Regions from separate parts of the Tardiphaga sp. 285_C5_N1_2 genome, predicted to be linked through region 1. Evidence: predicted binding sites of a transcription regulator. Region 1 holds the regulator's gene; each other region holds the start of a gene.
The links. Region 1 encodes LexA, which represses DNA repair genes until DNA is damaged. Its sites were predicted from a motif close to TGTTCNNNNTGTGTTCNG; they were not measured.
Positions count from the first base shown of each region.

Region 1 (7,161 bases):
AACCTGCATTACGCCTCGGACTATTTCGAGCAGCTCTATGACTGGGCGGTACATCTGATCCGCGCCGGCAAGGCCTATGTCGATGACCAGTCGCAGGAAGAAATCCGCTTTAAGCGTGGCACCCTGACGGAGCCCGGCCAGAACAGCCCGTTCCGCGACCGTTCGGTTGATGAGAACCTCGATCTGTTCGCGCGGATGCGCGCCGGCGAATTCCCGAACGGCGCCCGCGTGCTGCGCGCCAAGATCGACATGTCGTCGGGCAACATCAACCTGCGCGATCCCGTGATCTATCGCATCCTGCATGCGCATCATCCGCGCACGGGCACCGCCTGGAGCATCTATCCGAGCTACGACTTCGCGCACGGTCAGTCGGATGCCATCGAACACGTGACGCATTCGATCTGCACGCTCGAATTCGAGGATCACCGGCCGCTTTACGACTGGTGCCTGGAAAATCTGCCGGTGCCATCGCGGCCGCATCAGTATGAATTCGCGCGCCTCAACATGACCTACACGCTGCTGTCGAAGCGCGTGCTGACCGAGCTTGTCCGCGGCGGCCATGTCACCGGCTGGGACGATCCACGGATGCCGACGCTGGCCGGCCTACAGCGCCGCGGCATTCCTGCCGAAGCACTGCGCGAATTCGTCAAGCGCATCGGTGTCGCCAAGGCCAACTCGACCGTCGATATCTCGATGTTCGATTTCGCCGTGCGCGAGACACTGAATCGCACGGCGCAGCGCCGCATGGCGGTGCTGAAGCCGCTGAAGGTGGTGATCGAGAACTACCCGGAAGGACAGACCGAGCAGCTCGAAGCCATCAACCATCCCGATGATGCGTCGCTCGGCAACCGGCAGATTTCATTCGGCCGCGAGCTCTACATCGAGCATGACGACTTCATGGAAGAGCCGCCGAAGAAGTTCTTCCGCATGGCGCCGGGCCGCGAGGTCCGCTTGCGTTACGGCTATTTCATCACCTGCAAGGACGTGATCAAGAACGCTGCCGGCGAGGTGGTCGAACTGCGCTGCACCTATGATCCGGAAACCCGGGGCGGCAATGCGCCGGACGGCCGCAAGGTCAAGGCGACCATCCATTGGGTGAGCGCTGCAGATGCCGTGCAGGCGGAAGTGCGCGTCTACAATCAGCTGTTCGCCGATCCGCAGCCCAATGCGACCGAGTTCGCATCGCAGCTCAATCCGGACTCGCTGGAGAAGCTGACCGGCGCCATGCTTGAGCCGGCGCTGGCGAGCGACAACACAAGCGATGTCGTGCAGTTCGAGCGCCAGGGTTATTTCTGTCGCGACAAGGATTCAGCGCCGGGCAAGCTGGTCTTCAACCGTACCGTCGGTCTGCGCGACAGCTACGCCAAGCTCGCTTGAGCAACCCCAGGGATTAGTTTTCGTATTCTGCATCCGTTCCGCTAGCCGCCGCTTGCCCTTCCGATAGCATTCGGAAGGACAAGCTTGGCGTGCGGGCGTTCGATGGCGCGGGGTGGGGATCAGCAACAGCGGCGGGGCCGATCCGGCACGGCGACCACATGGCCGCCGCCGGCCACGGCAGGCGTCGCTCTCCCGTCACCGACGTCGTCGACATCGGGCTTCGAGACGCTCTGGACGTGGGTGTGGGCCGAAGCTGGTCCCGGTCGCTTGCTGCCTTGGGTGCCGATCGCTTTCGGGACCGGCATCGCGCTGTATTTTGCCGCTGAGCATGAGCCGGTGGCCTGGGTTGCCGCTGCGACGGCAGGCCTTCTTTGCGTGGCTGCGTTTTTGCTGCGGCGGCAGCGATGGTTTCCCTTGATCTTGCTCATTGCGGTAATCGCGGCCGGCTTTGCGATGGCTGCAATGAAAACCGCGCGCGTGGCTCATGAGGTTCTGGCGAAGCCGCTCTATTCCGTCGCGCTGACCGGCTTCGTTGAAACGCACGAGGAACGGGAGCGCACGGATCGCTTCGTGCTGCGCGTTGCCACGATGGACAGCCCGCGCGCCGCGCCGAAGCTCACCCGTGTGCGGCTGTCGGTGAAGAAGGGCATGGCGCCTGCCGTCGGCAGCTTCGTCGAATTGAAGGCAAGGCTGCAGCCGCCGCTGCCGCCGCTCCGGCCGGGGAGCTACGACTTCGGACGGGATCTGTATTTTCAAGGGATCGGCGCGTCCGGTTTTGTGATGGGCGGCATCAAGGCAGTCGATCCGCCGATACAGCCGAGTGTGGCGCTACGCTATTCGGCGACCATGCAGGGGCTACGCGACGCCATCGACGCGCGGATCCGCACCGTGCTCTCGGGCGATAGCCGCGCCATTGCCACGGCGCTGCTCACGGGCCGCCGCGATGCGATTTCGGCTGACGTCAATGATGCGATGTTCATCTCCGGCCTCGGTCATGTATTGTCGATTTCTGGCTATCACATGGCCGTTGTCGCCGGCGTGGTGTTCTTTGCGATCCGCGCGCTGCTGGCACTGATCCCCGTGCTGACGGTGACGTTCCCGATCAAGAAAGTCGCAGCGGCTACTGCGTTATTCGCAGCACTGTTCTATCTGCTGTTGTCAGGTGCTGAAGTCGCGACGCAGAGATCGTTTTTCATGACGGCCGTCGTGCTGATTGCAGTCATGGTCGATCGCCGGGCGGTGACGTTCCGCACCCTGGCGGTGGCAGCAATGGTTGTGCTGATCGTTGCGCCGGAAGCGTTGGTGCATCCGAGTTTTCAGATGTCATTCGCGGCGACGCTGGGGCTGGTCGCATTGGTACAGATCGGCATGCCCGCGCTGTTTGCCTCGCCCGATCATTCCGCGACGGCGCGCGTGGCGCTATGGGGCGGACGCGAGATCGCGATGCTCGTGCTGGCCTCGCTGGTCGCGGGCCTCGCCACCACGCCCTATGCCGCGTTTCATTTCCACCGCGTCACGCCCTATGGCGTTGTCGCCAATCTCCTGGCGATGCCGGTGGTCTCAGCGCTGGTGATGCCGGCGGGTATTCTTGGTTTGGTGGCCATGCCGTTTGGCTTTGACGGTGTGTTCTGGCGGCTAATGGATGTCGGCATCCAGTGGATGATCGTGGTCACGCAATGGGTCGCAGCCTTGCCCGGTGCCATCGGCCGGATGCCGGCCTTCGGCACTGGACCGCTGATATCAGCCAGTATCGGCATCATCGTGCTCGGATTGCTGCGCACGCCGTTGCGCTTCGCGGGGGCTGGCGTGCTGGTGCTCTCGATTGTATGGGCATTGCTGGTGAAGCAGCCGGATGTGCTGATCTCGGGTGATGGTCGCAGCGTCGCGGTACGGGGCAGGGACGGGCATCTCCACGTGATGCGCAGCGCCAAGGATACATTTTTGCTGAAAGAGTGGCTTGCCGGCGATGCGGATGCACGCCTGCCGACCGATGCCTCAGTCGGCCACGGCGTGTCCTGCGACCGCGACGGGTGCATCGCGGCGCTGGCCGATGGCGCTTTGGTGGCGCTGGTTCTACAGCCGGATGCTTTCACAGATGATTGCGAGAAAGCGGCGCTCATCGTCACGGCGCGACAATCGCCGAGGGATTGCAGGGCGCTGGTGATCGATCAGGATCGCTTGCAACGAAATGGTGCGGTGAGCCTGCAGCGAACCGCGAACGGCTTTACCATCGATGCCGTGCGACCGCGTGGCCTGGACCGTCCGTGGTCGCGCGCCATTCCTGATGAGCCCCAGCACGATCTGATCCCGAACAGTCGTACGCCACAAAATCGGCCGGTGGATGCGACGCCGGCGGAAGCCGATCTTCAACCCGAAGATCAGTAATCCGCCGAGGCGCAAATCTCAGTAGCGGCGATACAGGCCGATCAGCTTGCCCTGAATGCGCACCCGGTTGGGCGGCAGGATGCGGACCTCGTAGGCGTCATTCGCAGGCTCCAGCGCGATCGACGCGCCGCGGCGGCGGAAGCGCTTCAACGTGGCTTCCTCGTCGTCGATCAGGGCCACCACGATGTCGCCGGTGTCGGCGCTCTCGTTGCGCTGGATCAGCACGGTGTCGCCGTCGAGAATGCCGGCGTCCTGCATGGAATCGCCGCGCACTTCGAGCGCGTAATGTTCGCCGGAACCGAGCATGTCTGCGGGCATGCTGATGGTGTGGCTGCGCGTCTGCAGTGCCTCGATCGGCGTACCTGCCGCGATCCGGCCCATCACCGGGATGGCAACTGTGCGGCCATTGTCATCATCGCCGCTGTTGCTGGCGATGCTGGCGGCCGAACGCACCTTGCCAAGCGTGCCTTCGATGACGCTGGGCGTGAAGCCGCGGCGGCCGGTACCGCCGGTGACCGGCGCGCCGAGCTCTGGCAGCTTGATGACTTCGATGGCACGGGCGCGATTGGGCAGACGGCGTATGAAGCCGCGTTCTTCCAGCGCGGTGATCAGACGATGGATGCCGGACTTCGAGCGCAGGTCGAGCGCATCCTTCATCTCGTCGAAGGACGGCGGGACGCCGGCTTCCTTCAGCCGTTGATCGATGAATCGCAGGAGTTCGTATTGTTTGCGCGTGAGCATCTGAAGCCATCCTCAGTTGACGGTGTCGGCCGCCGCGTGCGTTTCAAAGGGCCTTCGAACGGTGAGCCTCAATCCTGAGACGATCGTTCAAAGATCGGTTGCGCGAGTTCGGGCACTCTCAAACTACTCAAAGCCACAGAATCTCGAAACAAATCATGAACGAACACTATATGTTCCATATGTGTTCTGCAATGCTTAATTTGCCGTCAACAGAATGCACGTTGAGGGAGGTTTGAGGAGGCTGTTCCTCACCAGTCGTCGATCCTCGACGGACATGGAAAATGCTTCCGCGGTCGCCTGGGCTACGCGGACGTCATGCGCCCAATGGGCGGCGGCGGAGTCGTGGAGCCGGTCGCCAGCGAGCGCTGAACCATGATCGTGTCGGCCCAGCGGCCGGAGCGATAGGCGACGCCGGGCAGCAAGCCGACGCGGGCAAAGCCAAAGCTCTCATGCAAGCCGAGCGAGGCCGTGTTGTCGGCATCGATATAGCCGATGATCTGCCGGAAGCCGGCCGCCGCGCACACGTCGATAAGTTCGCGCATCAGCAGCCGGCCGATGCCTCGACCGACATGCCCGTGGTGGATATAGATCGAATGCTTGACCGTGTAGCGGTAGGCCGGTCGCTTGCGGAACAACACCACATAGGCGTAGCCCACGACCTCGCCGCCTTGCGTGGCGACGAGGTGCGGGAACCGTTTGCTGCGCAGGTTCTTGCGCCGGTCTCTGAGATCGTCGGGCTGCGGCGTGTCGGCGTCGCTGACGCCTTCCTCGACGCCTTGCCGGATGTGCCGGCGATAGATCGCCAGCATGGCATCGACGTCGGTGTCGCGTGATGGTCGGATGACGACCGGCTGTTCGAGTTCCGTTGGCAAATCTGGCTCCTTACGTGCTCCCTATTCGGAGACCACGTAAGTGTAAAGCCGGATCCGGCCATTGGCGTCGACCTTGCGGTAGATGCCCTGGATTTCGACGTCGAAGCCCGGGAACGTGTTGAAGCAGGTCTCGAACATCCTGAGATAATCGATCATCGGCTTTGACCGTTCGGTGAGCCGTTCTCCGGGGACGATCGTGGCGATGCCGGGCGGGTAGACCACGAACGGCGTCGTCGCGACGCGCCCGAAAATCTCATCGATCGGGAGGTAATCGACGTCGTTGCGCACCAGACAGCGCGCGGCATCATGGGGTGACATGGCAATCTCCGGCAGATGGTCGGCGGAGAATTGCCTGGTCTGAAGTTCGCTCACATTGGCCTCGCGGAAGAACCGGTGCATGTCGCCGCACAGATCCCGCAGGCGTATGCCCGCATAACGCGCCGGCCTGCGCCTGGCGAATTCGGGGATGACGTCTTCCAGCAGCGCGTTGTCGTCATGAAACTTCTTGAAGGCGACGAGGCCCGATATCAGCGTGCCGGCCTTGCTGGCCTCCACGCCGGGCGTCAGCAGGAAGAGCAGCGAGTTAAGGTCGTTCTTCTCCGGCACGATGCGATTTTCGCGCAGGAACTGCGCCACCACGGGCGCGGGGATGCCGTGTTCCGCATAGCCGCCGGTGGTGCGGTCGAAGCCGGGTGTCACTACCGTCAGCTTGTTGGGATCGGTCATGGTGAAACCGGCTTCCATGCCGGGGAAGCCATGCCAGGCGGCGTCAGGCGCGAGCTGCCAATAAGCCGGATTGGTGGCCAGCTGGTCTGTGCCGATGCTTTCCCAGGGCACATTGTGAACAGCGCCTTCGCTGGCTGCGTCGGGAATCGCGACGCGCTCGGGCACGAAGGGTTCGAAGAACCAGCGACGCTCGGCGCGGGTTTCCTTCTCCTCGAATTCGCGGCGCACGGCGCGCATCTTCTTGCGCAGTTCGATGCCAAGCCGGATCGTGTCGTCCCACAACACTTCGCCGGAGCGGCCCTTCATCATCTGCGCGCCGACATCCAATGATGCGAACAGCGGATAGAACGGCGAGGTCGAGGCGTGCTGCATGAAGCTTTCGTTGAAGCGCCGATGCTCGACGCGGCGCTTCTGGCCGCGGATGTGGCGATCCTTCATGTGGATCTGCGACGCCTGAGAGAAGCTCGCAAGCTGCTTATGGGTCGACTGCGTCGCGATGATACCCGGAGAATCCGGACCAAGCTCCTTGAGCCCCATGGCGAAGCGGCCGGCATAGAGCGGGTGGAATTTCATGAAGCCCGCCCAGGCCTCGTCGAACAGGATATAATCGCAGAGATGGCCGATGCGCGCGATGATCATCTCGGCGCTGTAGATGGTGCCGTCATAGGTGCACTGTTCGACCACGGCGACGCGGAACGGGCGTGGACGCTTCCAGGCCTCGGGATCCGTGACCAGCGGATTGATACGGATGCGCTCGCGCAGCGCGTCCTCGTCGAGCGCATCCCAGTTCATCGGGCCGATCAGGCCCCAGGGATTGCGCGTCGTTGGCACATAGATCGGCACACCGCCTGAAATCATCAATGCGCCGTGCAGGGCCGCTTTGTGGTTGTTGCGATCGAACAGCACGAGGTCGCCATCGGTGACCAGGGCCGATAGCGCGACCTTGTTGGAGGTCGAGGTGCCGTTGAGCACGAAATAGGTTTTCTCCGCGCCAAAAATCTGCGCGGCTTCCTTCTGCGCCTGCAGCGCAGGGCCCTCATGAGTCAGCAGATCGCCGAGA
Region 1 is NZ_CP197241.1:3,125,776-3,132,936, reverse strand. It holds gene AB7951_RS14965 (glutamine--tRNA ligase/YqeY domain fusion protein) at 1-1,377, shown strand, start outside; gene AB7951_RS14960 (ComEC/Rec2 family competence protein) at 1,480-3,762, shown strand; gene lexA (transcriptional repressor LexA) at 3,781-4,503, opposite strand; gene AB7951_RS14950 (GNAT family N-acetyltransferase) at 4,806-5,375, opposite strand; gene AB7951_RS14945 (Orn/Lys/Arg decarboxylase N-terminal domain-containing protein) at 5,397-7,161, opposite strand, start outside.

Region 2 (7,161 bases), 550 kb from region 1:
GAGGGGCGCTCCTATCAGGTAATCCCGCAGGTGCCGCGCGGCATGCGGCTCTCGCAGGATTCGCTGGCGAACTACTATGTGCCGACGATCACGGGTCAGCAGGTGCCGTTATCGACGCTGGTGAAGGTCGAAACGGGCACCAACCCGAACGCACTGTCGCACTACAACCAGCTGAATTCGGCGACCTTCCAGGCGGTGCCGATGCCCGGCGTGACGGTGGGGCAGGCGGTCGACTTCCTTGAGGGCGCCGCCAAGCAACTGCCGTCGGGCTTCAATCACGACTACCTCGCCGACAGCCGACAATATGTACAGGAAGGCAACCAGCTCGCGGTGGCGTTCGGCTTCGCGCTGATCATCATCTTCCTGGTGCTGGCAGCGCAGTTCGAAAGTCTGCGCGATCCGCTCGTGATCATGATCACGGTGCCGATGGCGATCCTGGGCGCGCTGATCCCGCTGTTCTTCGGCATGGCGACGATCAACATCTACACGCAGGTCGGTTTGCTGACGCTGGTTGGTCTGATCTCGAAGCACGGCATCCTGATGGTGGAGTTCGCCAACGAACTGCAGCTCAAGGAAGGTCTCGATCGTCGTTCGGCCATCGAGATGGCCGCCCGCGTGCGTCTGCGTCCGATCCTGATGACCACGGCTGCGATGGTCACCGGCCTGTTGCCGTTGCTCACCGCGGCGGGTGCTGGTGCAGCGAGCCGCTTCTCGATCGGCCTCGTCGTCGTCTCCGGCATGATGATCGGCACGCTGTTCACGCTGTTCGTGCTGCCCGCGGTTTACGTGGCCATCGCCACCGATCACCGCGCCGGCAAGGAAACGGAACGTGCCAAGCAGATCGAGGAATTCGATCTGGAGCACACGCGGACGGCCTGATCGCACGGACGCGGCCTTGCGAAGCTGAGCTTGCGGGGCCACGTGGTTTGAGGTTGGATGGCGGATCGCTTCATGCGATCCGCCATTATCTTTTGGCGGCCCGCATGGCCTCCACAGGACCCATCCCATGACGCGCGATTTTCCGGCCGGCAACTATCGCTATCTTCCCGCAGTTTTTCAGTATTCCAGCGGCGTTGCCGCCAATGCGGATTTCGAGATCGAGCGCGTTCGTTTCGACACGTGGCTGCCATTGGCCGATGGGTTTGCGCGTATTGCCGATTACATTCTCGCGGCGGATCGCCCGCTGACGTCGTTCTGCGCCTGCGAGTTGCGCTCGCCTGCAGTGGTCGACGAAGCTGGCTTCCGGAAGTTCAACGAGCACTATGTCAAGACGCTTGCTGAATGGGGCATCTTCGACGGCACGAATAATCCCGTCGCGCGCAGCAATGTGTGCCTCGAGATCGATCCGCCCAGTGAACCGTCGTTTTACGCGTTCTCGTTCACGCGGCCGTCGCTCGGTGCCAAGCCGACTTTCGTGATTGCGGGTGGCGCTGAAGCGCGCGGTGGTCCTGGAACATATCCCGAGCGGATCACGCGCTATCGCGAGACCTCGCCGGACGCATTCCGGGAGAAAACGCGGATGACCATGAGCAATATGGAAGAACGCCTCGGCGCCTTCGGCTTCTCATGGAAGGACACGACTGCGACGCAGATCTACACGGTACAGGACTTCCATCCCGTGGTGGCCGATGAGCTGGTCAAGCGCGGTGCGTCGCGGCAGGGCATGACCTGGCATTTTGCGCGGCCGCCGGTCGTCGATCTCGAATTCGAGATGGATACGCGGCGTGTGATGCGTGAATTTGTGATTTGACCGTCAGGCAGCGCGCGCTGATTTGCTGAGATGCGCGGCGACGATGCGCAGATCGTCGACGAAATGCGCATATTCGCGTGCCTTGGCATCCTCGTCGGGCAGTCGTAGCAGATAGGATGGATGCACGGTCACGAGAACCTGTGTGCCGTCGTCAGCCTGGATAATCTGGCCACGGGTCTTGCCGATCGGCGTGATCTTGCCGAGCACGCTTTGCGCGGCTGTCGCGCCCATCGCGACGACGAGCTCGGGTCTTACGGACGCTTTTTCGCGCTCATACCAGGGACGGCACGCCTTGATTTCCGGCGTTGCCGGCTTCTGGTGCAGACGGAATTTTCCGCGCGGCACGAATTTGAAATGCTTCACCGCATTGGTGACATAAACCTTGTCCCTGACAATGCCGGCTTCCTTCAGCGCCTTGTCGAGCATCTGTCCGGCTGGTCCGACGAATGGCTTGCCGGCAAGGTCTTCCTTGTCGCCGGGCTGTTCGCCAATCATCATCACAGAAGCATGCTGCGGGCCTTCGCCGAACACGGTTTGCGTTGCGTCTTTCCACAAATGGCAGGCACGGCAATCGGCGGCTTCATCGCGCAATGCGGCAAGACTTTCCTTCCCGGTATGTTCGGCCGTTTTGGTCGCATGCGACTTGACCATCGTGTCCTCCCGACGTTGTGGTTTCTTGGGCGCGCTGGCTTCTGCCGCGATCATGTCACCTGTGATGCGTTCAGCTTGCGCGATCAGCGGCTTGATCAGCGCGGCTTCGGGCAGGTTGCGCCAGTATTTCTTCGGCATCTCGTTCTGCATCGCCTTGGTCTTCAATCGCGCCGGGTTGAAGATGTTGGCGTAATAGGTCAGCCACACCTCTTCGAGCCGATCTTTCGTCGGCGCATCCGACTTGCTGACACCGGGCGTGATGGAAATCGCATGGCCATCCCAATGCGCACAGAGATCCGGCGTCAGGATCGACCACGCCATGTCGGCAAAGCGCCGCGCGAAGAATGGCGCCGCGAGTTCGATGATGTGATGTTCGGGCTCGAACCAGGCGACGAAATGCGACTTCGGCTCGCGGCCGATTTCGCGAAACCGCACGAAAGCATGCATCTTGTGCTCGTCGCGCCGGACAGCCTTGGCCATCGCCTGCAATTTAGCGATGTCGGAATCGATCGCGACGTGGATCAGATCGGGATTGTCGCGCAGCCGCCACAGGAGGCGATAGAGCAGGGCGAAGCGTTCGGGATCGCGATGCAGGATCGCAGTTTCGGCGAGTTCGACGAATTTGGCCGGAACGTTGAACGTGCCTTTTGCAGCGTCGGATAGCGACGTTGCCGGCGAGGCGGAGAACAATTCAGGCTCGGCGCCTGCAACCGTCCATGTCACGTCAGTGGGAGCAATGTCGTTGAGCGCCAGTTTGCGTGCCGCCTTGCGCCAGCCTTCAAAGTCGGTGTCGCTCTCCAGCACTATGGTGTGCATCGGGTCTCCTGAAATGAAATTCTAGAACCCAAATCCCAATTGCGTCGCCTTCGGTTTGAACCGCTCCGCCAGCCTCGCGCCGTCCAGCAAATTAACGGCCGGGCGATGATCCGGAAGAACGATGAAAGGCAGTGCCTTGTTCCGCGGGATATGCAGCCGGGCGAGATCGCCAACGCGGATCGACGAGATGCGGCGCGTTTCGATGATCCGCTGCACGGCCTTGGCGCCGAAACCGGGCACGCGCAAAAGGTCTTCGCGGCTGGCGCGGTTGACGTCGAGCGGGAAGCGCTCGCGGTGTCGCAGCGCCCAGGCGAGTTTCGGGTCCATGTCCAGCGACAGCATGCCGTCATTGTCATCGACGATCTCGTCGGCATCAAAGCCATAGAAACGCATCAGCCAATCGGCCTGATACAGCCGATGCTCGCGGATCAGCGGCGGGGCGCGCAGCGGCAGCGAACGGCTCGCATCGGGGATTGGGCTGAAGGCGGAATAATAGACACGCTTCAGATTGTATGACCCGTACAGATTGGCCGAGGTGCGGATGATGGTTGAATCATTGGCGCTGTCGGCGCCGATGATCATCTGCGTGCTCTGGCCGGCCGGCGCAAAACGCGGCCCGACTTTGCCGCGCGGCGTCGGCTTGCGACCTTCGCGGGCTTCGTCGAGCTTCAGCCGCAAACGGCCCATGGTGCGGCGTATGGCGCGAACGTCTTTTTCCGGAGCCAGCTTGGCGAGGCTGTCTTCCTCGGGCACCTCGATATTGATCGAGAGGCGGTCGGCATATTGGCCGGCCTCGGTAATCAGTACATCGTCGGCTTCCGGAATGGTCTTGAGATGGATATAGCCGCGGAAATGATGCTCCTTGCGCAGTTTCCGCGCGACGGCGACAACCTGTTCCATCGTGTAATCGGCGCTGCGGATGATGCCCGAGGAAAGAAACAGTCCCTCGATGTAATTGCGCCGGTAGAAATCCAGCGTCAGTTGCACCACTTCGTCGACGGTGAAGCGGGCGCGCGTCACATTGCTGGAGGCCCGGTTGACGCAATAAAGGCAATCGTAATTGCAGGCATTGGTGAGCAGGATCTTCAGCAGCGAGATGCAGCGGCCGTCCGGCGCGTAAGAATGACAGATCCCCATGCCTGCATCGGTCGAGCCGATGCCTTTGCCGTCGCGGGAGTCCCGTTTCTCGGTACCGCTGGACGCACAGGACGCGTCGTATTTCGCGGCATCTGCCAGGATCTCCAGCTTGCGCTTCAGGTCCATGTTCAAAAATCCCTTTGATTTCAAATGCTAAAAAAGTGGCTGATGATCCCGATTGACTCGGCTTGCCATCTTAGCTTTATATTAGAACATATCATGAACAAACGGGCCGGCAATGGGTTCACTAAAAACCCGTGATGGCAAAACAATTTCGAGGAGCGGCGCATGACCGGCGCACGCATGACCACGCTCGCGCAATTGCGCGGCAGCATCGAACGCATCGAGACCCACAGCGATACCTATGCGCCGGATCGCGTGTCGCTCGGTCATGCCGAGGCGGACGCGGCGCTGCAAGGCGGGCTCGCACGTGGCACCATGCATGAGGTGTTCGCCGAAGGCCGGCACAGCGCGGCGGCCACGGGCTTTGTCGCCGGCCTCGCGCACCGTGTCTCGGCAAAGCGGCCGCTGCTGTGGATCCGGCAGGATTTCTCCGAACGCGAATGCGGCGCGCTGGCCATGAGCGGCTGGCGCGAGCTCGGCCTCGATCCGCGCCTGCTGGTCACCGTGCGCGCGCCCGATGTCGAGACGGCATTGCGGACCACGGCTGATGCGCTGGCCTGCGATGCGCTGGGCAGCGTCGTGCTGGAAACCTGGGGCGACAGCAAGCAGTTCGACCTCGTCGCCAGCCGCAAGCTCACGCTGGCAGCGCGCGGCTCTGGCGTCACGTGCCTGTTGCTGCGGACTGCAGGCGTTCCGGTCTCGAGTACGGCAGAGACGCGCTGGATCATCCGCTCCGCGCATTCGCCGCCATTCAGGCCCTGGCAATCATGGGGCGTGCCCATGCTCGACGTGCAACTGGTTCGAAATCGTCACGGCCCGAACGGGCAATGGATCATGGAATGGAAGTGTGATGAGTGCGTTTTCCGTGACACATCGGCGCATCCTCAGCCTGTGGCTGCCGCGCCTGCCAACCGATCGCATCAAACGTCAGCTCGCGCGCAACGGCGTGCCAGCTAATCTGCAAGCAAGTATTGTCGTCGCCAAGCAAAGCAATGCGCTGCAGATTTCCGCGTTGGACGATGCCGCGGCGAAGCTCGGCCTTGAACCAGGTCTGCCGCTCGCCAATGCCCGTGCGGTCTGTCCGGACATTCAGGTGTTCGATGCCGATCCTGTCGCCGATACGCAGGTACTGACCGACATCGCCGATTGGTGCGACCGCTTCACACCGCTGGTGGCGCTGGATCTGCCGCATGGCCTGTTTCTCGACATCACCGGCTGTGCCCATCTGTTCGGTGGCGAGGCCGCACTGATGGAGCAGCTCTGCGCGGCGCTGTCGCGGCAGGGTTTTATTGTCAGTGCAGCGATTGCGGGGACATCGACATGCGCGCGCACGCTCAGTCGATATGCACATGGCCGGATCATCGCCGCGGGCGAGGAGGCCAAGGCAGTGACGCCGCTGCCGCTGTTCACGCTCGGCGCCGATGAGGCGATCATCCGTGGATTGCGCCGCGCCGGCTTGAAGACCATCGGCGATGTCGCCTCGCGCTCGCGCCCCGAAATCACCGCACGTTTCGGCGCGGAATTCACGACACTGCTGGAACAGGCGCTGGGGCACAGCGATGCGCCGATCTCGCCGCGCAAGCCGCTGCCGGATTATATCGTCGAGCAACGTTTCGCCGAACCGATTGCCACCGATGGCGTGATTACGCTGACACTGGCCAAGCTGGCACGCACGCTGATCGATGCGATGGACAGGCAGGGCAAGGGCGCGCGGCGGCTGGAAGCGGCGTTCTTCCGCACCGACGGCGCGGTGCGGGTGATCACCGCGGAAACCGGCCTGCCGGTGATCAAGGGCGAGGTGATCGACCGGTTGTTCCGCGAGCGACTGGACGCGATTGCAGATCCACTCGATCCCGGCTTCGGTTTCGATATGATCCGCCTGTCAGCCAGCCGCACGGAAATCGTCGTGCAGCAGCAGCGCGACCTCGATGCCAATGTTCACGCCAATGACGAACTGGCCGACCTGATCGACCGTATTGCTGCGCGGATCGGGTCGCGGCGTGTGCTGGTTTATCTGCCCGTCGAGAGCCACATTCCCGAACGCGCGATGCTGGGGGTGCCGGCACAGCATCATCTGGCTGCCGCCATGCAGGCAGCATGGCCAGTGCGTGAAGACGAACCGCCTTTGCGGCCATTACGGTTGTTCGAGCAGCCCGAACTGATCGACGTCCCGCTTGCGGAGTTTCCAGACAAGCCACCGAAGAAGTTCACCTGGCGACGCGTCTCTCACAATGTCGTTCATGTGGAAGGTCCGGAGCGTGTGTCGATGGAGTGGTGGCGTTCGCAGGAAGCGAAGCCCACGCGCGATTACTTTCGCGTCGAGGATGAGGCAGGTCAACGTTTCTGGCTCTTCCGCGACGGGCTTTATGGTGAGATCAGAGACGCGGACGATCAAGCCGTTTCGCCGCAATGGTTCGTGCATGGGCTGTTCGCATGAGCACGGGCGGCGTCGGCGCGCCTGATTATGCCGAGATTGGTGTTACCAGCAATTTTTCGTTCCTGCGCGGCGCGTCGCATCCGCAGAACTATGTGCATCAGGCCAGTGCCGAGCGGCTTTATGCCATCGGCATTGCCGATCACAACACCATGGCCGGAGTGGTGCGTGCCTTTGCCGAGCTGGACCACAAGGATCTTGTCTACAAACCGAAGCTTCTGATCGGCACACGGCTGGTCTTCAATGACGG
Region 2 is NZ_CP197241.1:3,679,368-3,686,528, reverse strand. It holds gene AB7951_RS17645 (MexW/MexI family multidrug efflux RND transporter permease subunit) at 1-879, shown strand, start outside; gene cnbZ (2-amino-5-chloromuconate deaminase CnbZ) at 1,007-1,750, shown strand; gene AB7951_RS17635 (UdgX family uracil-DNA binding protein) at 1,754-3,217, opposite strand; gene AB7951_RS17630 (putative DNA modification/repair radical SAM protein) at 3,239-4,480, opposite strand; gene AB7951_RS17625 (ImuA family protein) at 4,643-5,434, shown strand; gene AB7951_RS17620 (Y-family DNA polymerase) at 5,328-6,914, shown strand; gene AB7951_RS17615 (error-prone DNA polymerase) at 6,911-7,161, shown strand, end outside.
Region 2: the regulator LexA is predicted to act here: its motif matches at 4,563-4,580, upstream of AB7951_RS17625 (ImuA family protein).

Region 3 (7,161 bases), 1.8 Mb from region 1:
CAACCCGTTCAGAACGCTTCTAAGGGCTGTTGTTTCCGATTTTTGACGGAAGAACAACCACCTAAATGCACAGGGGGCGTTTCGCTGGGCGGCGATCCGGCCTAGATTGCTGGCATGCCTGTGACCCCCCTCTCATGACGCCTGAACCCCACCCCAGCGTTGCGCAACTGCTCGCCTTTTATCTGGAGGCCGGGGTCGATTGCGCATTGATGGATGAGCCGGTGAACCGGCTGTCGGACGACCTCCCGCCGCCTGCCCGGGAGCTGTCCGACAGCGCGCCGAAGCGACCACCGCTCAATGGCATGCCGCCGCCCCCAGCACGCCCACCCGCCCGTGTCGAGGTCGCCCCAGACATTGCCATCGCTGCCGCCCGGGACGCCGCACGCACCGCGCCCTCGCTTGAGGTGCTGCGTGGCATGCTGGATAGATTCGACGGCTGCGCCCTGAAATCGACTGCGACCCAACTGGTGTTTGCCGATGGCAATCCGCAGGCGCGGATCATGTTCGTCGGCGAGGCGCCGGGCCGCGACGAGGACATCGAAGGCCTGCCCTTTGTCGGCCGCTCCGGCAAACTGCTCGACCTGATGATGCGCGCCATCGGCCTGAAGCGCACCGACGTCTATATCGCCAATGTCATTCCATGGCGGCCGCCGGGCAACCGCACGCCGACGCCGCAGGAGACGCAGATCTGCCTGCCGTTCATCCAGCGCCAGATCGAGCTGGTGAATCCGGACATCCTCGTGACGCTGGGCAATCCCTCGACACAGACGCTGCTGCAGACCCGCGACGGCATCATGAAGTCGCGCGGCCGCTGGGTCGATTACGACACCGGCACCCGCAAGATCAAAGCGCTGGCGACGTTCCACCCCGCCTATCTGCTGCGCTCGCCGTCTTATAAGCGGATGACCTGGATGGATCTGCGTGCGATCGCAAAGGCGCTGGAAGCACCGTCGGGCAGGACCAGCTAGGGCGCCTTTGGCCGCACGATCGCCCAGCCGATCCGCAGCAAGGGTTGCCGGCCATTCACCAGACGTTCGAAGGCGCGCGGGACTTCCGGTACGAGGTTAGGGAAGCGCTGCGCGATCTCCGCGGGCGGCGTGCCGATCGTATCTGCCGCGCGCCACACCACGACGCCGCCGGTCTCGGCGAACTTCGCGGGCGTGATCCATGGCGTGCGCGAAGGCACTGCATCGTTCAGCAAATGCGGCCGTGACGCGCTCATCCCGATCAATGCTGCGAGTTGCGCATCGCCGGCCACCGCCGGCAATGACTTATTGGTCCGGCGCTCGAAGCTCTCGCCGAAGAAGCGCCCGATCTCGCGTGCAGGCAGCGCCGTCACATCTTCGGGGCCGTCGACCCAAGGCAGAATCACAAGACTGGCGAAGGCTGCGAGGGCCGGCGCGATGATGGCGAAGGCCCAGACCTTGCGCAGCACGCGCTGGCGCCGCAGCGCGATCAGATCGCCCGACGCCACGACGACGGCCAGACCCGACATGACCAGAGCAATGCCGGCGCCGCCGACAACGCGATCGAGGCCGTAAAGCGCGCCGAACAGGCTGCCGAGCAATCCCGGCGCGAGTGCGAAGAAAAACACATAGCCCCGCGCCGGCGGATCGACCGGTGGGCGGAAGATGATGGGAGCTTCCTCGGTCTTCGGAACGATGCGGCCCCAGTTCATCACCGTGAGAACGATCACGCCGGTAATTGACGCAAGCAGCCAGGCCATCAGCACGCCCCACTGCCGCGCCTGGCCGGCGATATCGGTCAGTTGCGGCGGTACAGGCACAATCGGTGCCCCGGCCCGGATCACCCACATGGCCCATGGCAATGTCAGCACCGCGATGACCAGTAAGGCATAAAGCGGGTCGAACGACGTCAGGTTACGGCGGCCACGCGAGGTCGCGAGACCGAAGACGAGCGGCAGCGGCAACAACCACATGGCATGAGGCGTGGTCAGCAGCAGCAGGCCGGCCTCGATGGACAGCGCGAACCAGGCATTGCGACGGCCCTGCCCGATCGCGAGCCAGGCATGCAGCAGGAACATCGCCCAGAGCGGACGCGCCAGGATCAGCGGGCCGAATTCGATGCTGGGCGTGCTAAAGGCCGTAACCGTCATAGTGAGCAGCACGGCGATGACAGCCTGCGGGCCGCCGACGATGGCACTGCCCAGCTGATAGACCGCGCGGAAGGTGAGGACGGCGCAGATCTGCGCCAGCAGATAGACACCGAAAACATGATTGCCGGCGGCCCGAAAGGCGATGTCGGCCAGCCAGAACGCCAGCGGCGGTCCCATATGGGTACCGACTTGATATTCCCGGCCATAGGCCAACACGGTGGCGAGATCGCCCGGCGGTCCGCGATACAGCAGCAGGGGGACGACGAGCCAGATCGCGGCCTGACACAGCACGACGATCCAGAACACCAGCCGTGGCCGGGCGCGGATCAGTTCGACGATCAGGGAGGTGAAACGCATTGAACGTCTGAACCGGCCAGCAGGGAATGAAGCGTGCTCAGGTGATACGGCGCAGAGCCAAGAGAGGCAACCGCCTGAGCGCTCAGGCGGATATCTCGATATCGATGGTGGTGTGGACTTCGATCAGACCCGCCGCACGGACGCCAGTCTGATGACGCGCACGCGCCGCAACAACCGGCGCGAACAGGCTGCGATGATGAATGCTGGGCCCCAATTCGTTCAGCGCGGCCATATGCTGCGGCACGCCATAACCTTTGTGCACCTCGAAACCATAGCCCGGACAATCCTCGGCCAGCCGGCACATCAGCCGGTCGCGCGACACCTTGGCGATGATCGAAGCTGCTGCGATGGAGAGCACCAACGCGTCGCCGCCAATGACCGCCTCGCAATCGGCCGTCGTGTCGATCTTGTCGCGGCCATCGACGAACACATGTTTCGGCGCGTCCGGGAGCGACGCGACGGCACGCGCCAGCGCCCAGAGCGACGCCCGCAGGATGTTGTCGCGGTCGATCCGGGCGGGTGATGCGTAGGCGACGGCAAATGACGACGTAGCGCAGATTTCCTCAAACAGCGCCTCGCGCTTGCTCTCTGTCAGCTTCTTGGAATCGTCGAGGCCTTTTGGAATGTTGTTCGGGTCCAACACAACCGCGGCGGCAACGACCGGTCCTGCCAGCGGACCACGCCCGGCCTCGTCGCAACCAGCCACCGGCCAGATGCCTCTCTCCAGCAGCGCGAATTCGCGCGTAAAGCATGGCGCGACAACGATCTTGCTCTTGCGCGGCTTGGCGGGGGGCTTCTTTTTCGCATCTCGAATCATCCGGCGATCCTGCTGAAGCAGGCCAACACGCGCAACCGGGAACTCGGGATCGTGCCCGCTATTCAGATTGCCGCTTTAATCGTCCAGATGCACCCGCCGGTCGTCGCCGACCTCGATCCCCGGTGCCGTCACCACGTCCCAGGCGTGCCCGTCCGGGTCCGCAAAGTAGCCGGAATAGCCACCGTAATCGGTCTTTCGCGCTGGCTTCAAAAGCGATCCACCACAATCGACAGCGAAAGCGAGGACCGCATCGACCTCGCCTTCGGAGCGGCAATTCCACGCCAGCGTGCTGCCGCGAAACGCCTGCGGCCTTGGATGGTCAGGCAATGTCGCGTCCTGCGCCAGTTGATCCCATGGAAACAGCGCGAGGACGCTGGCGCCGGTGTCAAAAAAGGCGATGGCCTCGCCAGAGGCACGGGCCTTTCGCGTAAAGCCCAGCGCTTCGTAGAACGCAATGCTCCTGCGCATATCCGCCACGCCCAACGTGATTACCGTCATGCGCGCGATCGGCGCCGGTGGTTTCGTCATCGTCATGCGTGTCACTCCTGTACTCACTCTATAGATCGAAAAGAGGGACGTTGGCAGGCTCTGGTTTCCTGCCAACGTCCCCTCTCCACCACTCCGTACGCTGCGAGACCTGCGGAGTTAGAACAGATTCAGTTGCTGACCGGCACCGGCCGGCTTCTCGAAATGATCGAGGGTGAGTTTCGAACGACGCTTGTTGAGGCCAAGCTTCGTGCAGGCGATCTCGAAGCGGCGACCGATCATCCAGGCCATCGGTCCGGTGCCCTTCATGCGCGTGCCCCATTGCGAGTCGTAATCGCGGCCACCGCGCATTTCGCGGATCAGCGTGAAGACATGGCGGTAGCGATCCGGATAATTCGCGATCAGCCATTCGCGAAACAGATCGCGCACTTCCATCGGTAGCCGCAACAAAACGTAACTGGCTTCCTTGACGCCGGCATGCGCGGCGGCATCGAGAATGCGCTCGATCTCGCTGTCATTCAGCGCGGGGATCACCGGCGCCACCATCACCGTGGTCGGAATGCCAGCCTCGGATAGCTGCCGCAAAGCTTCCAGCCGCTTCGACGGCGTCGACGCGCGCGGCTCCATGGTGCGCGCGAGCTTCGGATCGAGCGACGTCACCGACAGCGCCACTTTGACCAGATTGCGCTTCGCCATCCGCGCCAGGATATCGATATCGCGCGTCACCAAGGCAGACTTCGTGACGATGCCGACGGGATGGCCGGTCTTCTCCAGCACTTCGAGAATGCCGCGCATCACCTGCCGCTCGCGCTCGATCGGCTGATACGGATCGGTATTGGTACCGATCGCGATCATCTTCGGCTCGTATTCGGCGGCGGCCAGCTCCTTCTCGAGCAGCGCCGGCGCATCGGGCTTCACGAACAGTTTGGATTCGAAATCGATCCCGGGCGAGAGACCGAGATAGGCGTGGGTCGGCCGCGCGAAACAATAGACGCAGCCATGCTCGCAGCCGCGATAGGGATTGATCGAACGGTCGAAGCCGATATCCGGCGACTCATTGCGCGTGATGACCTTGCGCGCGGTGTCCGTCGCAACGGTCGTCTTGAACGGCGGCAATTCATCGAGGCTCTGCCAGCCATCATCAAAGGCTACCCGGGCCTCGGCCTCGTAGCGCCCGCTGTCGTTGGACTGGGCACCGCGGCCGCGCCGCCGCTGCTTGTCGATCGCCACTGCGATCTCGGGAAAAGGGGAAAGCGCACCCGCCGGCTTATCGGAGGGCGCCGGGACCGGCGGGTGCTTGAGGGCAGCGATCTGGCGACTCATGAAGCCACGATAGCGTACACATGGAACAAAGCAAGAACATAAATAGGGTGGCACACGGCCGGGGCACTGTGCATTCTCCCGCCGCCTTGCAGGGGCGGCCGAAAGTCGAACCGCCCCGAAATTGCAGCAGCCGCCGGTGCCGCATAGACTATGACGAAATGATAACGCGGCCACCCCGTTGTTGAGAGGTATTATCCGACACCCATGCTGAGCGTGATCATCCCCACCGAAGGCGTCGAACAGCCCGCTGTTGCCACACTGGCAGCGCTGGTGCCGGGCGCTGCTGCCGGTGTGATCCGCGAAGTGCTGCTGGTCGATCGCGCTGGCACCGATGTCATCGAACGTGTCGCCGATGTCGCCGGCTGCGGCTTCCTGACCTCGCAGGGATCGCGCGCCGCGGCGATGGCCGCCGGCGCCAAGCAGGCGCGCTCGCCCTGGCTAATGTTTCTCCATGCCGGCGCCGTGCTCGATGCCGGCTGGATCGAGGAGACCCAGCAATTCATCCAGCGCGTATCGACCAGCAACCGCCCCCGCGCGGGCATTTTCCGCTATGCGCGCTCGCCCTATGACGAGACCAATTTTCGCGATGGCCTGAAGCACCTGGTCCGGATGATCACAGGCCCCAAGGCCGATCAAGGTCTGCTGATTGCACGCGAACACTACGACCGTCTCGGGGGCTACGCACCCGATGCCCGGCGCTCCGAAGCGCGGCTGCTGCGCCAGCTCGGCCGCTCCTCACGCACATTGCTGCGCAGCCGGATCATCGTCGCCTGACCATGGCCGCCCAAGCCCCCGATGCCGTTCAGCTTGCAGTGCTACGCGATCTCCAGCCTGGCGATATCGACTGGGTCATCCGCAGTCACGGCGAACTCTATGCGAGTGAATACGGGTTCGATGCGTCCTTCAAGGCGCTGGTAGCTGACATCGCCGCAGAATTCGTCGCATCATGCGATGCCACGCGCGAACGCTGCTGGATCGCCGAGATGGACGGCGCGCCGGTCGGCTCGCTGTTTCTCGTGAAGGCATCCGACGACGTCGCCAAGTTTCGGCTCTTGCTGATCGATCCCAAGGCGCGCGGACAAAAGCTCGGCCAGCGCATGGTGACGGAATCCATCGCCTTTGCGCGGCAATGCGGTTATCGCAGGATCACGCTGTGGACCCAGAGCAATCTCGGCGCTGCGCGAAAAGTCTATCAGGATGCAGGTTTCGCGCTGGTCGCCACCGAGCCGCATCGCAGTTTCGGGCAGGATTTGATCGGCGAGACCTGGGAACTCGTGCTCTAGACCGACGCGCCCTTCGCCTTCGGGCGTCGCAAATGCTCATCCAGCCGCGGCATGATCTCCACGAAATTGCAGGGCCGCGTGCGGTAATCCAGTTGCGCGGCAAGGATGCCGTCCCAGCCATCGCGGCAGGCGCCGGGCGAACCCGGCAGGCAGAAGATAAATGTCGCGCCGGCGGTGCCAGCAGTCGCGCGGCTCTGGATCGTCGAGGTACCGATCTTGGCGTGGCTCAGCATGTGAAACGCAATCGAGAAACCATCCATCCGCTTCTCGAACAGCGGCTCGATGGCTTCCGGCGTGACATCGCGGCCGGTGAACCCCGTGCCGCCGGTCGTAATGATCGCGTCCACGCCGGGATCGGCAATCCATGCGCGCACGATCTTGCGGATCGCTTCGACATCGTCCGTGACGATCTCGCGCTTCGCCAACACGTGACCGGCCGATGTCAGCCGATCGGCCAGCGTCGCGCCGGACTTGTCGTCATCGAGCGACCGCGTGTCGGAAATCGTCAGTACCGCAATGTTGAGCGGTACGAAGGCTTTGGTCGTGTCGGGCTCCATCGTCGTTACAGTCGATCCGTCGCGAATGTATTGCAGGCCTGCACGGTGCCCTGCTGATAGCCGGTCATGAACCAGCGCTTGCGCTGTTCGGCAGAACCGTGCGTGAAGGAATCCGGCACGACGCGACCCTGTGCCTGACGTTGCAACGTATCGTCGCCGATGGCGGACGCGGTCTGCAGCGCAGCATCGATGTCGCCGGCTTCGAGGAAACCGGGGCGCTTC
Region 3 is NZ_CP197241.1:4,973,029-4,980,189, forward strand. It holds gene AB7951_RS23580 (uracil-DNA glycosylase) at 135-968, shown strand; gene AB7951_RS23585 (glycosyltransferase family 39 protein) at 965-2,473, opposite strand; gene AB7951_RS23590 (ribonuclease HII) at 2,556-3,290, opposite strand; gene AB7951_RS23595 (VOC family protein) at 3,366-3,818, opposite strand; gene AB7951_RS23600 (PA0069 family radical SAM protein) at 3,936-5,099, opposite strand; gene AB7951_RS23605 (glycosyltransferase) at 5,304-5,873, shown strand; partial or broken gene AB7951_RS23610 (GNAT family N-acetyltransferase) at 5,909-6,382, shown strand; gene moaB (molybdenum cofactor biosynthesis protein B) at 6,379-6,939, opposite strand; gene ypfJ (KPN_02809 family neutral zinc metallopeptidase) at 6,945-7,161, opposite strand, start outside.
Region 3: the regulator LexA is predicted to act here: its motif matches at 5,121-5,138, upstream of AB7951_RS23600 (PA0069 family radical SAM protein).